DNA from 2 places in the Paraburkholderia unamae genome. Region 2 is predicted to be linked to the other one. Evidence: riboswitches for the same ligand, from Rfam matches in the RefSeq annotation. Region 2 holds a riboswitch; the other holds the start of a gene.
The links. Region 2 has a riboswitch for cobalamin ahead of cobG (precorrin-3B synthase). Riboswitches for the same ligand answer to the same signal wherever they lie in the genome.
Positions count from the first base shown of each region.

Region 1: linked by a shared signal. The riboswitch ahead of C7402_RS29690 (porin) and the one ahead of cobG (precorrin-3B synthase) in region 2 are both predicted to bind cobalamin.

Region 1 covers NZ_QEOB01000016.1:32,756-39,801, forward strand. Annotated here, with positions in the region: gene C7402_RS29675 (transporter substrate-binding domain-containing protein) at 1-171, opposite strand, end outside; gene C7402_RS29680 (acid phosphatase) at 526-2,487, shown strand; gene C7402_RS29685 (hypothetical protein) at 2,524-2,835, opposite strand; gene C7402_RS29690 (porin) at 2,897-4,000, opposite strand; adenosylcobalamin (AdoCbl) riboswitch at 4,252-4,344, opposite strand; cobalamin riboswitch at 4,490-4,671, shown strand; gene C7402_RS29695 (TonB-dependent receptor domain-containing protein) at 4,779-6,707, shown strand; gene C7402_RS29700 (Vgb family protein) at 6,759-7,046, opposite strand, start outside.
Region 2 covers NZ_QEOB01000005.1:129,046-136,091, forward strand. Annotated here, with positions in the region: gene cobJ (precorrin-3B C(17)-methyltransferase) at 1-872, opposite strand, end outside; gene C7402_RS12275 (precorrin-2 C(20)-methyltransferase) at 860-1,591, opposite strand; gene C7402_RS12280 (precorrin-8X methylmutase) at 1,592-2,218, opposite strand; gene cobG (precorrin-3B synthase) at 2,211-3,557, opposite strand; cobalamin riboswitch at 3,690-3,886, opposite strand; gene cbiE (precorrin-6y C5,15-methyltransferase (decarboxylating) subunit CbiE) at 3,997-5,220, shown strand; gene C7402_RS12295 (cobalt-precorrin-6A reductase) at 5,217-5,960, shown strand; gene cobM (precorrin-4 C(11)-methyltransferase) at 5,957-6,688, shown strand; gene C7402_RS12305 (MarR family winged helix-turn-helix transcriptional regulator) at 6,692-7,046, opposite strand, start outside.

The sequences.
Region 1 (7,046 bases), on a different contig from region 2:
GCCCTTGCTGTCACGCGAATCGAATGGAGGATAGGTGCCTTCCAGACCGATCTTGAGCACCCCGGCCTGTTTGACGGAATCCAGCAGATCTTCGGCATGCGCGGCGACCGCGGTGAATCCAAGCGCCGATGCGGCAAGCGCGCTGGTAAGCAGGAGCTTCGACAACTTCATTCAACCTCTCCTCTTTATCGGGGTACTGGATCGCGTGACCCTCCCTGTAGCCCGTCGTACGTGCCGCGGGTCCGCGTCGCTAGAGAATACTACGATCGGCAGGGCGATCGTAGTCCGCGAACCTGAGTACTTTCCCGCGCTTGCGGCACACCTGTTCGGACTCCGCATGATTGCGCGCAGCGGCCATGAGGGTGACAAATCCGGCCATCCCGAAGCAAGGCATGCGCAGGCGCAACCACGGCAATTCAGCCGCCGCTTAACCGTAGCGTAATAAATCAGTAATTAGGGAGTAATCAAACGTAATCATAATCCGCCGCCATCGAAATCGATTCACCACGACGACGGAGCCCCAGCATGTCCGCATCACGCCCCCGTATTCCGCTGCCGCTGCGCCTCGCAGTGCTCTCCAGCATTGCCGCGCTGGCCGCCTGCGGAGGCGGCAACGGCGACCCCGCCGCCAGCGCCGCCATTCCGGCGCCGCCCGCCGACCCCGGCTTCGCCGACAATGCGCCGATTCCCGACGTGCCCGCTTTCGTCGATACCATCGCGACCAACCAGCGCGGCGACGCCCGTTACGCCACGCTCGCGACCAACGGCGGCGTGCGCGTGGTGGCGCGCTTTCTCGACCTCTGGCAGCCGCTCACGCTGCTCGTGGACGCCGGCGTGTCCGCGCCCGCGAACGGTGCGTTCCCCGCGGTCGTGCAATCGACGTGGACCGGCGTGCCAACCGACGGCACGCCCAACGGCACGATCCTCAACAGCACGGTGCTCAACGCGAACGTCCAGTACGTTGTGAGCGCAACGACCCAGCGCACCCAGGCGCAAGCCGACGCGGCCTACTACGACGACCGCCGCGGCAAGGGCTACAGCGTGACCGACGGCATGGGCCCGCTCACCGCCGCCTGGCGCGCCGCCGCGCAGCAAACCACGAGCATCACCTCGATTCCCGCGAACGCGACTTCGGTGCTCTACAACGACTCGGGCAACAACATCGGCGTGGGCAGCACGAGCAACGCGACCTTCGGCAAGGTGGTCGACCTGCTCAACACGATGGGCAACAACGCCTCCACCGAGCCCGCCAAGCGCTTCTACAAGTACGCGCGGCCGTTCCGCTGGAGCACGAGCGTCGTGGTCGATCCCACGCTCGTACCGGCCATTAGCACGACGCCTTCGACGGACGGCGGCTTTATCAGCGGCCACGAGGCCGAAGCCATGCGCGACGCGATGACGATGGCGTATCTCGTGCCCGAGCGTTATCAGGAAATGGCGAGCCGCGGTCTCGAACTCGGCGAGAACCGCATTCTCGCGGGCATGCATTCGCCGCTCGACGTGATCGGCGGGCGCATGTTCGCGCTCGCCGCCACCGCCGCGAATCTCTACGACCCCGCGAACGCCACGCTCAAGAGCGCGGCCTACGCGCAGGCGCACAGCGCGCTCATGCAGGCCACCAGCACGGACGCGACGAGCTTCGCGAGCTACGCGCATTCGGGCACGGCGACGACGGACCGCTTTGCCGACTACGCGACCAACAAGTCGGCGTTTGCGCGCCGCATGACCTTCGGCTTCGGCCAGATCGAATCGACCGAAGCGCCGCCCGTGGTGCCCAAGGGCGCGGAAGTGCTGCTCGAAACGCGCTTTCCGTACCTGAGCGCCGACCAGCGCCGCGTCGTGCTCAAGACCACGGAAATCGCCTCGGGCTACCCGGTGATGGACGACGCCGAAGGCTGGGGCCGCCTGAACATGTTCGGCGCCGCCGACGGCTATGGCGCATTCAACGGCAACGTGGCCGTTTCGATGGATGCCTCGCAGGGCGGTTTCAACGCCGCGGACACCTGGCGCAACGACATCGGCGGCTCGGGCAAGCTCACGCTCGCAGGCAGCGGCACGCTCACGCTCGCGGGCAACAACAGCTATACGGGCGGCTCGCAGGTGGGCGGCGGCGTGCTCGCGGCCGCATCGGCCACGGCCTTCGGCAAGGGTGACGTGTACGTGGGCAGCGGCGGCAGCGTGAGCGTGGCGACGAGCGCGCCGTTGACGGTCACGGGCAAATACACGCAGCTCGACAACACGACGCTCGAACTCGACCTCGACGGCAACGGCGGCGGACGCCTGCGCGTGGGCGGCCAGCTCACGGTGGCGGGCGGCACGCTGCACGTGAAGTTCGTGAACGGCTACACGCCGAAGGCCGGCGACACGATCGACGTGATCGACGGCAGCGGCGCGTCGGTGAAGTTCGCAACGGTCACGGTGGACGGCTTCAAGGCGACGCCCGTGTATTCCTCGACCGGCGTTGCCATCAAGCTCTCTGCATCGTAATGCCTTGAGCGACGAGTGACCGGATGGCGCGCCGCCTCAATGCCGCACGGGCGGCGCGCCGAACACCGCGCTCACGATCACCGAGCACAGCACCGCGTCGGCCTCGTTCGCGCGCGCCTCGTTCGTCTCGTAGTCGCGCGAAGCGGGCGGCGTGTCGGCAAGCCGCCCCTGCTCGGCGGCGCTCGCCATCCATGCCTGCGCGATGTCCTGAAGCGCGCGCCAGTCGCTCTCGACGAGCCGCGCCACCACGATGCGCCCCACTTCCTCATACACATCCCAGCAGTCGTCGCTGCCGGCTTCGAGTTCGCCCAGCAGCCGCGTCACGGCTTCGTTGTCCACGGTTCTCATGTCATGCACCCATGCGGTTCGCGCGGCGGACCGGCGCGGCAGGTTGGCTGATCGCGCCGCATCAGAAGTGGTGCCGCACACCGGCCGCCACGAGCAGCTGGTTGCGCCCGCCCGACGCGTCGCAGGTGTTGATCATCGCGAGCGCCCCTGACGACGCGCGCTGATACACCGCCTCGCTATACACGTCGGTGCGCTTCGAAAGCTGATAGACGGCCTGCACCGCGCCTTGATGCCAGTGCGCCGCATTGGCCGAGGAAGCCCCGGTGTACGCGTACATGCCCGCCAGCGAAAGAGCGGGCGTGGCCTGCCACACGGCGTTGACTTCGTAGTTGCTGAACGCGCCGGATGGCAGCGGCCCACCGCCTTCGGCCTCGCTCATGCCCGAGCGGATCGAGCGCGACCACGCCGCGCCCAGCGTGACATCGCCGAGCACATAGCTCATGCCCGCGCCGATCATGTCTTCGCGCTGCACCGCGACTTCGGTCGGCACGAGCCCCGCGCCCGGCAGCACCGACGTGTCGTACGCGCCCAGCGGCGACTCGCCGCGCCCGTCGAGATGCATCCACGCCACACCCGCATTGAACGGCCCGCCGTCGAAATGGGCGCCGAAGCCGTAGGCGCGGTTTTGCGCAAAGCGCCCCGCCGTGTTCGAGAACGCATACATCGCCCCGGCGCTGAAGCCGCCATAGGTTGCGCTCGCAACCTTCACGGCGTTCGAGGCGAGCCACGAGTTGTTGGCGTTGTCGTTGTCGAACGGATGCGCGAAGGTGGTGCCGCCCGTGCCGCCGGTGAGCACGTAGGGCGCGAAATAGTCGTGCATCGTGTCGTACTGGCGGCCGAGCGTGAGCGCGCCGAAGCGCTCCGACGCGAGGCCCACGTAGAACGGGTGGTCGTCGACGGACTCGCCGCTCGTGACCGAGAAGCCGCGTTCGAGGCGAAAGACCGCGGCATTGCCGCCGCCCAGGTCTTCCTTGCCTTGCAGGCCCCAGAAACTGCCGTCGATCAGGCCCGAGCCCGCGCGATATTGCGCGCGGCCGCCCACGTCGCTCACGTAGGCGACGCTCGCGTCGATCTCGCCATACAGCGTCATTTCCTGCGCCGACGCGCCGGTGCTTGCGAATGCCAGTACCGTCCCGCCGAGGACGGTGAAGGGAGTTTTATTCATGGCGGAGTCCGCTCTTTTTCGTTGTGGGGAGGGGTACGGACGAGCGTTGTCAGCCCTCGCTCTGCGCGGCGAGGTGTCTGAAACGTCGTAATCCGGCTCGCTATGACAGGGCGGACCCGCGCCCCGCAGCGTGCGGTTTTTGGCCGCGTGCGGCGCCAGGCGGTCGCGGCCGGGCTGCCCGGTCGCTCGGTGAGATGGGGGTGTGCATGAACGGCTCCTCGGGTTACGCGCCCTGGTTTGCGTCGTGGAAAGAACGTAGCGAGGTCTGACTTCTGGCGCGTTGCCGCGTGCCAGTCACAGTGGCGCGACCGTGCCGGATTCCCACCGGCTTCCCTGCTGCGTTCCGCTCGTGTTGCACTTTCCGCGACCGGGACGAGGCCCGCCGCGCGAAAAGCAATTGAAAGCATAGCGGAAGTCGTGGCGCAGGCCAAACCGGGCATTTTCGCCACACCCCGCGCACGAATGGTTGACGCGCCGAATACGCGGCCATTACCCTTGCGCGCTGATGGTTCCCGGCGACGGGATCAAAAGGGAACGCAGTGTGAGACTGCGGCTGCCCCCGCAACTGTGAACGGCGAGTCCATGCCAGAGCAGGCCACTGGGAAACCGGGAAGGCCGGCAGCGGACGTCGACCCGCAAGCCAGGAGACCTGCCATCAGCCGAGTCCAGCAGCCGCAGCGGGCGGGGTGCCCCAATGCGCAAGCGCCGCCCATCCAGGTGGGCGGTCGCCCGTTGCACGGACAGCCCGTATTCAGGAGCTGTTTCCAGCCACCGCCTCATGAAGTTCCGCCATCTCGTTCTCACGTCCGCCGTGCTGGCCTGCGCATGGCAAGCCGCGCATGCGGCCGGCGCATCGTCCGCGCCAACCCGGCAGCCCGACGACGACGCCACGCTGCCCAACATTCTCGTGACGGGCGACACGCAGCATTTGCCGCAGTCGTTCGACCAGCGTTACGCGAGCACCCAGGTCCTCACGCGCGAAGACCTGGAGCGCGTCTCCCCCATCGACCCGAGCATCGCGCAGGCGCTCACCGCGCTGCCGGGCGTGAGCGTCTCGCAAAGCGGCGGCCCGGGCGCTTACTCGGCCGTGAGCATTCGCGGCTCGTCGGCAAGCCAGGTGGCGGTGTTCATCGACGGCATCCGCGTGGGCTCCTCCACCACGGGCACGGCCGAGTGGGCCGACCTGCCGACCAGCGCGTTCGACCGCGTGGAAGTGATCTCCGGCCCCGCCGCCGCCTCGTTCGGCGCGGACGCCGTGGGCGGCGTTGTGCAGCTTTTCACGCGCCACGCGTCGAATCAGCCGAACCAGACCACGGTGTCGTTCGGCGGCGGCTCGAACAAGACCTTCGACACGCAGTTGCGCACCTCCGGCACGATCCCCTCCACCGGCCCGCTTGCGGCGCTCAGCGGCCTTACCTACTCGCTAGGCCTCCACGACTACAACACGGCCGGGATCGACGCGACACAGCCGTGGGCCTACGGCCACGAAAACGGCCGCAACCCGTATCACGCGCAGAACCTGGACGCGCGCCTCGGCTACGCGCACGACAACTGGTCGATTTCGACCTTCGCGCTGTACCACCGCTCCGATCTCTCCTACGACAACCTCGGCGGCAACGACCGGCAGCGCGACAACCAGCTCACGACGGGCCTGGCGTTCCATCTCGACATCACGCCGACCACGCAGTTCGACCAGTCCGTGGGCTACGCGACCGATCGTCAGTTCCTCTATTCGAACGACCCGACGATTCCCACCGACGAGATCGACTCGACGCGCTTTTCCACCTCCACGTCGATCACGCACCAGGAAACCGGGCACACGCTGTTCGGCCAGCCGCTCAGCGGCGAGACCAAGCTCGCCTACGACTACACGCGCGAACTGGCGTTCCTGCCCGTGGACATTCCGAACGGCGTGCCCGCGCGCAACGACTCCGCCGTCTCGCTGCATCAGTCGACCACGCTCGGGCCGCTCACGCTGTTTCTCGCGGGCCGCCACGAGGTCGTGCAGGGGCAGTCGGTCAACACGGGCAACGTCGCGCTCGCATGGGCGATCACGCCGGTCTACACGGCGCGCGTGTCGTACGGCAACGCGTTCCGCCTGCCGACGTTCAACGACCTGTATTACCCCGGCTACTCGAATCCGAACCTGCAACCCGAGCGCAGCGACTCGGTGGAAGCCGCGCTCGACGCCGCCACGTCGTACGGCACGTTCACGGCGGCCGTGTACGACACGCGCGTGCACGACCTCATCACCTACGACTCGCAGACCTTCCTGCCCGTGAACGTGGGCCGCGCGCATATTCAGGGCATCGACCTCTCGTACAAAGGCACGCTCGGCCAGTACACGCCGGTGAGCCTCTCGGTCGGCATCCTGAATCCGCAGGACGTGAGCGATCAGACCTGGCTCAATCGCCGCCCGCGCCAAACGGCGAGCCTGAGCGTGGACCACACGTGGGACGAGTTCCACCTGCACGCGCTGAGCACCGGCTTTTCGCTGCTGTACAACGGCTCGACCTTCGACGACCAGCAGAACACGATCTATCTGCCGTCGTGGACGACGCTCAGCCTGCGCGCGTCGTACCAGGTCAACGCGCATCTCTCGCTCTCGGCCACGCTCGCCAACGTGTTCAACCGGCAGTATGTGACCGCGTACGGCTATAGCACGCTCGGGCGCACCGCGTTCGGCAAGCTCAGCTATACGTTCTGACGCCTGGCCTGCGAGCGGGTGAACGGGCCACGACGGCCCGCCCGCTCGGCTCTAGCCTTCGCGCTTGGGCCGCCGCACCGCGCGAATCTTGCCGGTATTGCCGCCGCCGCAGAAAAACTGCTCGCCGCCATCGGACTCCAGCCCCGAAACGGCCGTGCCGGGCGGCATGTCGAGTTGCTCCAGCACTTCGCCCGTGTCCGGGTCGATGTGCCGCAAGTCGCTTTCGTCGCCTTCCCACGTGCCGTGCCACAACTCGCCGTCCACCCACGTCACGCCCGTGACGAAGCGGCTCGATTCGAGCGTGCGCAGAATCGCGCCCGTCTGCGGATCGACCTGATG
Region 2 (7,046 bases):
ACCTGCGCTCCTGAATCGAGCGCATCCAGCGCATCCAGCGCATCCAGCGCGGTATGCCCTGCGGTATCGGCAAAGCGCAGCGGCACACCCAGCTCGTTTGCCGCCTGCTCGAGCGATGAATCGCCCGTGAGCGCCGCCGGTGCAACCAGCGCCGCGAGCGCGAGCGGCGCGAGCCCCTGCGCATCGAGCGCACGCCGCACGCGTTCGGCAAGCGCTTCGCGAGGCGCGCTCACGGCGGCCACGATGCTGCGCGGGTGAATCACGAGGTCGTCGGGGTTGCCGCTCCAGGTTTGCGCGCTCACACGGATCGCGTGGCGCGCGGCCGCGTCGCGCGGCAGGTCGACGGTTTCGAGCCACGGCGCGTCGCCGTCGATGCGCGTCGTCGCGCCCGCAAGCAGGTCGGAGACGAAGCGCTTGCCTTGTGCGAGGCTTGCGAGCGCGTAACCTTCGGGCGGATTGAGCAGGCAGGCGCCGAAGCGCAGCTCGCCGCTCGTCGTGATGGCCGGTGCGACCGCGAGCGCCGCACCGATCTCGCGCGCCATGACATTGACGCCCGTGAGGCCGCCGAGCAGCGGCACGACGGCGCTGCCGTCTTCGGCGAGCGCGAGCACGGGCGGCTCGGCGCCCTTGTTCGCGAGCAGCGGCGCGAGGCAGCGGATCACGATGCCCGCTGCGCACAGCGCGACGATGGGCATGCCGCGCATGTAGCATTCACGCAGATGCGCGCCGAGTTCGCTGAATGCAACGTCGCCATCCACGCGGCCTTGCAGCGCGTGCACCTGCGAGTCCGCGTAAAGCGTTTGCACGCGCCGCGCCGTGGCGAGCGCGCCGGGCCCGAGAATCACGATGGCGGGCGGCATCACGACTGCCATTTCGCCCCCGGCACGACGAGCAGCGAGAAGTAGGGCGACGCCATCGGATCGACTTCGTCGAGCGGCACGATGCGCTGGTTCGCCATCGTTGCGCGCTCAACATAAAGCGCGCGATGCGCGAGACCGAGTTCGCCCAGCACGCGGCGCACCTTGTCGAAGTTGCGGCCCAGCTTCATGATGACGGCGGCGTCCGCTTCAACGAGGCGGCGGCGCAGTTCGTCTTCGGGCAGCACGCCCGAGAGTACCGAAAGGCTCTGGTTGCGGTACACAAGCGGCACGCCCAGCACCGCCGCGCCGCCCAGCATCGAGCACACGCCAGGCACGACTTCGGCCTCGTAGCGCGCGGCGAGCCGGTCGTGCAGGTACATGTACGAGCCGTAGAAGAACGGATCGCCTTCGCAGATCACGGCGACGTCGCGGCCCGCGTCGAGATGGCGCGCGAGGACTTCGGCCGCGCCGTCATAGAACTCGGCGATGATCGCTTCATAGGAAAGCGGCGGTTCGAGTGCTTCGGTCGTCACCGGGTAGACGAGCGGCAGGCGTTCCTGCTCCATGTCGAGATGATCTTCGACGATGCCGAACGCGTTGCCCTTCTTGCCTTTGGCCACGAAATATGCGACCACGGGCGCGGCCTTTAGCAGGCGCAGCGCCTTGAGCGTGAGCAGCTCGGGGTCGCCGGGGCCGACGCCGATGCCATGCAGACGTCCTTTACGGGTCATTTATTCGGTCTCCGAAGCGAGTGCGTTGACGGCGGCGGCGGCCATCGCGCTGCCGCCGCGGCGGCCGTGCACGACCACGAACGGCACGCCGTGGCGCTCGGCCGCAAGCTGTGCCTTGGACTCGGCCGCGCCCACGAAGCCCACGGGAAAGCCGAGAATGAGCGCGGGGCGCGGCGCGCCGGCCGCGATCATGTCGAGCAGATAAAAGAGCGCGGTGGGCGCGTTGCCGATCGCAACCACGCTGCCCGCGAGATGCGGCCGCCATAGTTCGAGCGCGGCGGCCGAGCGCGTGTTGCCGATCTCGCGCGCGAGTTCGGGCACGGCAGGGTCGTCGAGCGTGCAGATCACCGCGTTGTTCGCGGGCAAACGCGCGCGCGTGACACCGAAGGCGACCATTTTCGCGTCGCAGAGAATCGGCGCGCCTTGCGCGAGGGCTTGGCGGCCCGCCGCGCCCGCTCCGGCGGAAAACGCGAGATCGGCGGCGACGTCCACCATGCCGCACGCGTGGATCACGCGCACGGCGAGTTTTTCGAGGTCGGCGGGAATGTGCGAGAGGTCGGCTTCGGCGCGTATCGTCGCGAACGACTCGCGATAGATCGCCTGGCCGTCGCGGATGTAATCAGACATCGGGGGTGCTCCGGGGCCGCCGCGCAATGGCCTGCGCGGCGGCTTCGATGGTCAGGTTGGGCGCGACGAGTTGGCCGAAGCCGGGTGCAGCGTCGTCGCGCCGGTAGAGGTCGTAGTGCTCGGGCGCCTGCGCGAGCAGCGTGAACGGCGCGCGATGCGCGGCCGCGCAGGAGCGCTCGCAACCGCTCAGGTGGGCTTCGGCGTCGGCGGGCAGGAGGGCCGCGAGACGCTGCGCGTCGGCCTTCGTGTCCGCGCGGCTTTTCGCGCAGCCCGTCGAGCCCGTGCACGCGATGAGGCGCGCCAGCGGCGCGGCGCGCGTGCCAATGAGGCCGAGCACGCGCAGGTGTTCGAGCACGGCGGGCATTGCGCGCGCCGCCACGTTGGGCAGCAGCAGGCTTTGCCACGGCGTGATGCGCAGCGTCGCGTCGCCCGCTGCTTCAGCGAGGGCGGCGAGCGCGTGCAGGGTCGCGGCGTCGAGGCGGCCGAGCGCGGGCTGCGCACCCACGTAGCCGCTGCCGTCGGCGTGCAGCGCGTGCGCGCCGAGGCGTAGGTCGGCGTCGCTCGCGTCGCGCCGCCAGGTTCGCAGCGCGGCGTCGTCGCGCATCAGCGAGAATTTGCCGTGCTGCTGTGCGCGGTGCAGCAGCGCTTCGAGTCCGTGCGCGACCAGCACGCCGCGCATGCGCGTGATGTCCGCGCCGGCGAGATCGAGGAACGCATGCAGCAACGCGCGTATCGAGCCGCACACATCGTCGGCGGCGAGCACGCCAATCGGCGCTTCGGTGGGGCAGCCGGCCAGGCCCGCCGCGAATCGCAGCGTCGCGCCATGCCGTTGCGCGGCGAGCCAGATGTCGTGCGGATGCTCCCGCATCGCCATGCGCTCGCCGCCGTCGATCAGCAGCGCGAACTTCGGCGAAAGCGCAGCAAAACGCGCCTCGCGTTGCATCATGTCGATGAGCGCGGCGGCGAGCGTTGTCGTGTCGCAGGCGGCGGGGTCGAGGCCCGCCAACGGGCTCAGCATCACGTTGCGCAATTCGTCGGCGGCACAGGCGCGTTCGATCGCGCTCGTCGCGTCCACGCCGGCCGGGCCCAGACCCGCGCCGATCAGCGCGGCGCTCAACGCCGCTTCTTCGCCCGCGCGCACGCCGCGAATCTGCATGTTGGCGCGGTTCGTCAGTTCGAGCACGCCGCTCGCGTGCGCCAGCGCGGCGTCGGCCAGCGCGCGCGCCTGGGCAGCGTGCAGCACGCCGCCGGCCAGACGGATGCGGCACAGACCGCCGTCACGCGCCGCGACCACGCGCACGAGCCCCGGGCACGCCGATGGGCGGAGCGCGGCCAGCATGGCAAGGGGCGAGTCGGGCGTTGATTCGTGTGTCAAGGGAATATCGGGTAAGCATGGCACGTGCGGCGCGCAACCCGCGTGGCAAGCGGGAAAACGGCCGCTATATCGGTACACCCCGCCCGATATGGGTTCGTGCGAACAGTTCGGCCGGCAGGTCTCCTGGCTCGCAGGTCGTGGGCCGCATCGGCCTTCCCGGTAAAACCAGTGGCGCGGGTGGATGCGGTCTCGCTGCTTACAGTCGCGGGGGCGGCCACAGCGTGCTGTGTTCCCTTTTTTTGCGGCCCGGAGTCAGCGCTTCGGCGCTTGGCTCCGGTCTCACGCAAAGTTGCCTTAACGGCGCCGGCGGACACGGTATTATGCCCGTTTTCAGGCGCGCTCCGCCCGGCAAAGGGGCGTGCGCGCGAGATGTCGCAGAGCGATGAGCAACGACGGAGAACGAATGCAGGGCAGGCAGGCATGGCTGACGGTGGTGGGAATCGGCGACGAGGGTTACGCGGGGCTCGTGCGCGACGCCCGGCGCGCGCTTTTCGACGCGGCCGTGGTGACGGGCGGCGCGCGTCATCTCGCGATGCTGCCGTCGCGCGTGCGCGCGCGGCGCGAACCGTGGCCGCAGCCGTTCAGCGTCGAGGCGCTGCTCGCGCATCGCGAATCGAATCTGCCCGTGTGCGTGCTCGCGAGCGGCGACCCCATGCTGTTCGGCGTGGGCGCGACGCTCGCGCGCCACGTGACGCCCGGTGAAATGCGCGTGCTGCCCGCGCCTTCGTCGCTTTCGCTTGCGGCGGCGCGCCTTGGCTGGGCGTTGCAGGACACGGCGACGGTCTCGCTCGTCGGCCGTCCGCTCGACGCGCTGCGCCGCCATCTGTACACCCGCTCGCGCGTGCTCGCCTTGAGCTCGGACGGGCGCACGCCTGCGGCGCTCGCCGCGTTGCTGAGCGAGGCGGGCTTTGGCGCGACGCGCCTCGCCGTGTTCGAGCATCTGGGCGGCGCGTGCGAGCGCCGCATCGACGGCCGCGCCGACGCGTGGCACGTCGAAGAAGCCGCCGCGCTCAATCTGGTCGCGTTCGAATGTACGAGCGAAGCCCCGGCGCACACGCACGGCTGGACGCTCACGCCAGGTCTGCCCGACGACGCCTACCGCCATGACGGCCAGCTCACGAAGCGCGACGTGCGCGCGCTCACGCTCGCGCGCCTCGCACCTACGCCCGGCGCGCTGCTGTGGGACGTGGGCGCGGGCAGCGGCTCGATCGGCATCGAGTGGATGCGTTCGCATGCGGCCTGCCGCGCGATCGCGATCGAGGCGCATGCGCAGCGCCAGCGTTTCATCGAGCACAATCGCGCGGCGCTCGGCGTGCCGGGCCTGCAACTCGTGGCGGGCCGCGCGCCCGATGCGCTCGCGGGCCTCGCCACGCCCGACGCCGTGTTCATCGGCGGCGGCGTGACCGCGCCGGGCGTGCTCGACGCGTGCTGGGCGGCGCTCGCGCCGGGCGGCCGGCTCGTCGCGAACGCGGTGACGCTGCAAAGCGAAGCGGCGCTCGTGGCGTGGCGTGCGCAGCATGGCGGCACGCTCACGCGCATCGGTATCGGCGAAGCGCAGCCGCTGGGGGGCTTCGACACGTGGCGCCAGGCGCTGCCCGTCACGCTCTACGAGGCCGTCAAGCCATGACGGCGCGCATCCTGCTGCTGGGCGGCACTGGCGACGCGCTGACGATCGCGCGCACGCTCGGCCCTGCGCATGTCTACTCGCTCGCGGGCCTCGGCCGCGTGCCCGCCGACCTCGCCTGCACGGTGCGCGTGGGCGGTTTCGGCGGCGCGGAAGGGCTCACGCGCTTTCTCGCGGACGAGCACATCGCGCTCGTTTTCGACGCCACGCATCCGTATGCCGCGCAAATCAGCGCCAACGCGTCGCGCGCCTGCGAAGCGGCAAACGTGCCGTACTGGGCGTTGCGCCGCGCGCCCTGGCAACCGCAGGCCGGCGACAACTGGCGCATGGTGAGCGGCTGGGCGGGCGTGACCGAAGCGCTCGCGCCGTTCGCGCGGCCGCTTTTCACGCTCGGTCGCGAGCCGCTCGCGCATCTGGACGAGGTGCCCGAGTCGCAGCACTGGACGATCCGTTGCCTCGACGCCCACCCCGGCCACGCCCGCGCACGCGTGATCGATGCACGCGGGCCGTTTACGCCCGAAGGCGAGCGCACGCTTTTCACCGGGGCGCGCATCGACGTCGTGGTCAGCAAGAACAGCGGTGGGGCGGCCACGGAAGCGAAGCTCGCGGTCGCGCGCGAAATGGGTCTGCCCGTGGTGATGATGCGGCGGCCGACATTGCCGGACGCGCAACGCGAATTCGCCTCGGCGCAAGCCGCGCTCGAGGCGCTCGCGCACTACACTCAGCGGAGTTTCAACGCATGACAGTTTTCTTCATCGGCGCGGGTCCGGGCGACCCCGAGCTGATCACCGTGAAGGGCCAGCGCCTCGTGCGCAGTTGCCCGGTCATCCTCTATGCGGGGTCGCTCGTGCCGCCCGCCGTGCTCGAAGGCCACCGCGCGCACAAGGTGGTGGACACCGCGCCGCTCACGCTCGACGAGATCGTCGCCTTGCTCGAAGACGCGCATGCACAGGGGCTGGACGTCGCACGCGTGCATTCGGGCGACCCCTCGCTCTATGGCGCGATCGGCGAGCAGATCCGGCGCTTGCGCATGCTCAGCATTCCTTATGAAGTCGTGCCCGGCGTGACCGCGACCGCCGCTTGCGCCGCCGCGCTCGGCAGCGAACTCACGTTGCCCGGCATCTCGCAGACGCTGATTCTCACGCGCTACGCCACGAAAACGTCGATGCCCGAAGGCGAGCAGCTTGGCGATCTCGCGCGCCACAAGGCGACGCTCGCCATTCACCTTGGCGTGCGCCACATCGCGCGCATTGTCGAGGAATTGCTGCCGCACTATGGCGAAGATTGCCCGGTTGCGGTGATCTATCGCGCGAGCTGGCCCGACGAGGAACGCGTGACCGGCACGCTCGCGGACATCGCGCAAAAAGTGCAGGCCACCGATATCGAACGCACGGCGCTCATTCTCGTCGGGCGCGTGCTTGCGGCCGAAGGGTTCGCCGATTCGACACTGTATGGGGCGTCGAAGCGCTAGGTTTCAGGAAAGCGCGCGCAAGTGCGCGCGCAGCTTGTCGACCTCGCCTTCGGCAAACGGTTGTTCGATTGCCTCGTGCGTTTGCTGCCACAAAGGAAACGCCTCGTTGAGCAGTTGATGCCCCTCGGGCGTGAGGCTCAGGAGGCGGCTGCGCTTGTCCTCCGGGTCCTGCTCGATCACCACCAGGCCGCGCCGCTCCAGCGGCTTGAGCGCGGCGGTGAGCGTGGTGCGGTCCATGGCCAGCAGCGACGCCACGTCTTTCATGGCCGGTGGATGCGGCCGGTTCAGCGACATCAGCAGCGAGAACTGCCCGTTCGTGAGGTCGAGCGGGCGCAAAACCTCGTCGAAAATGCGCGCA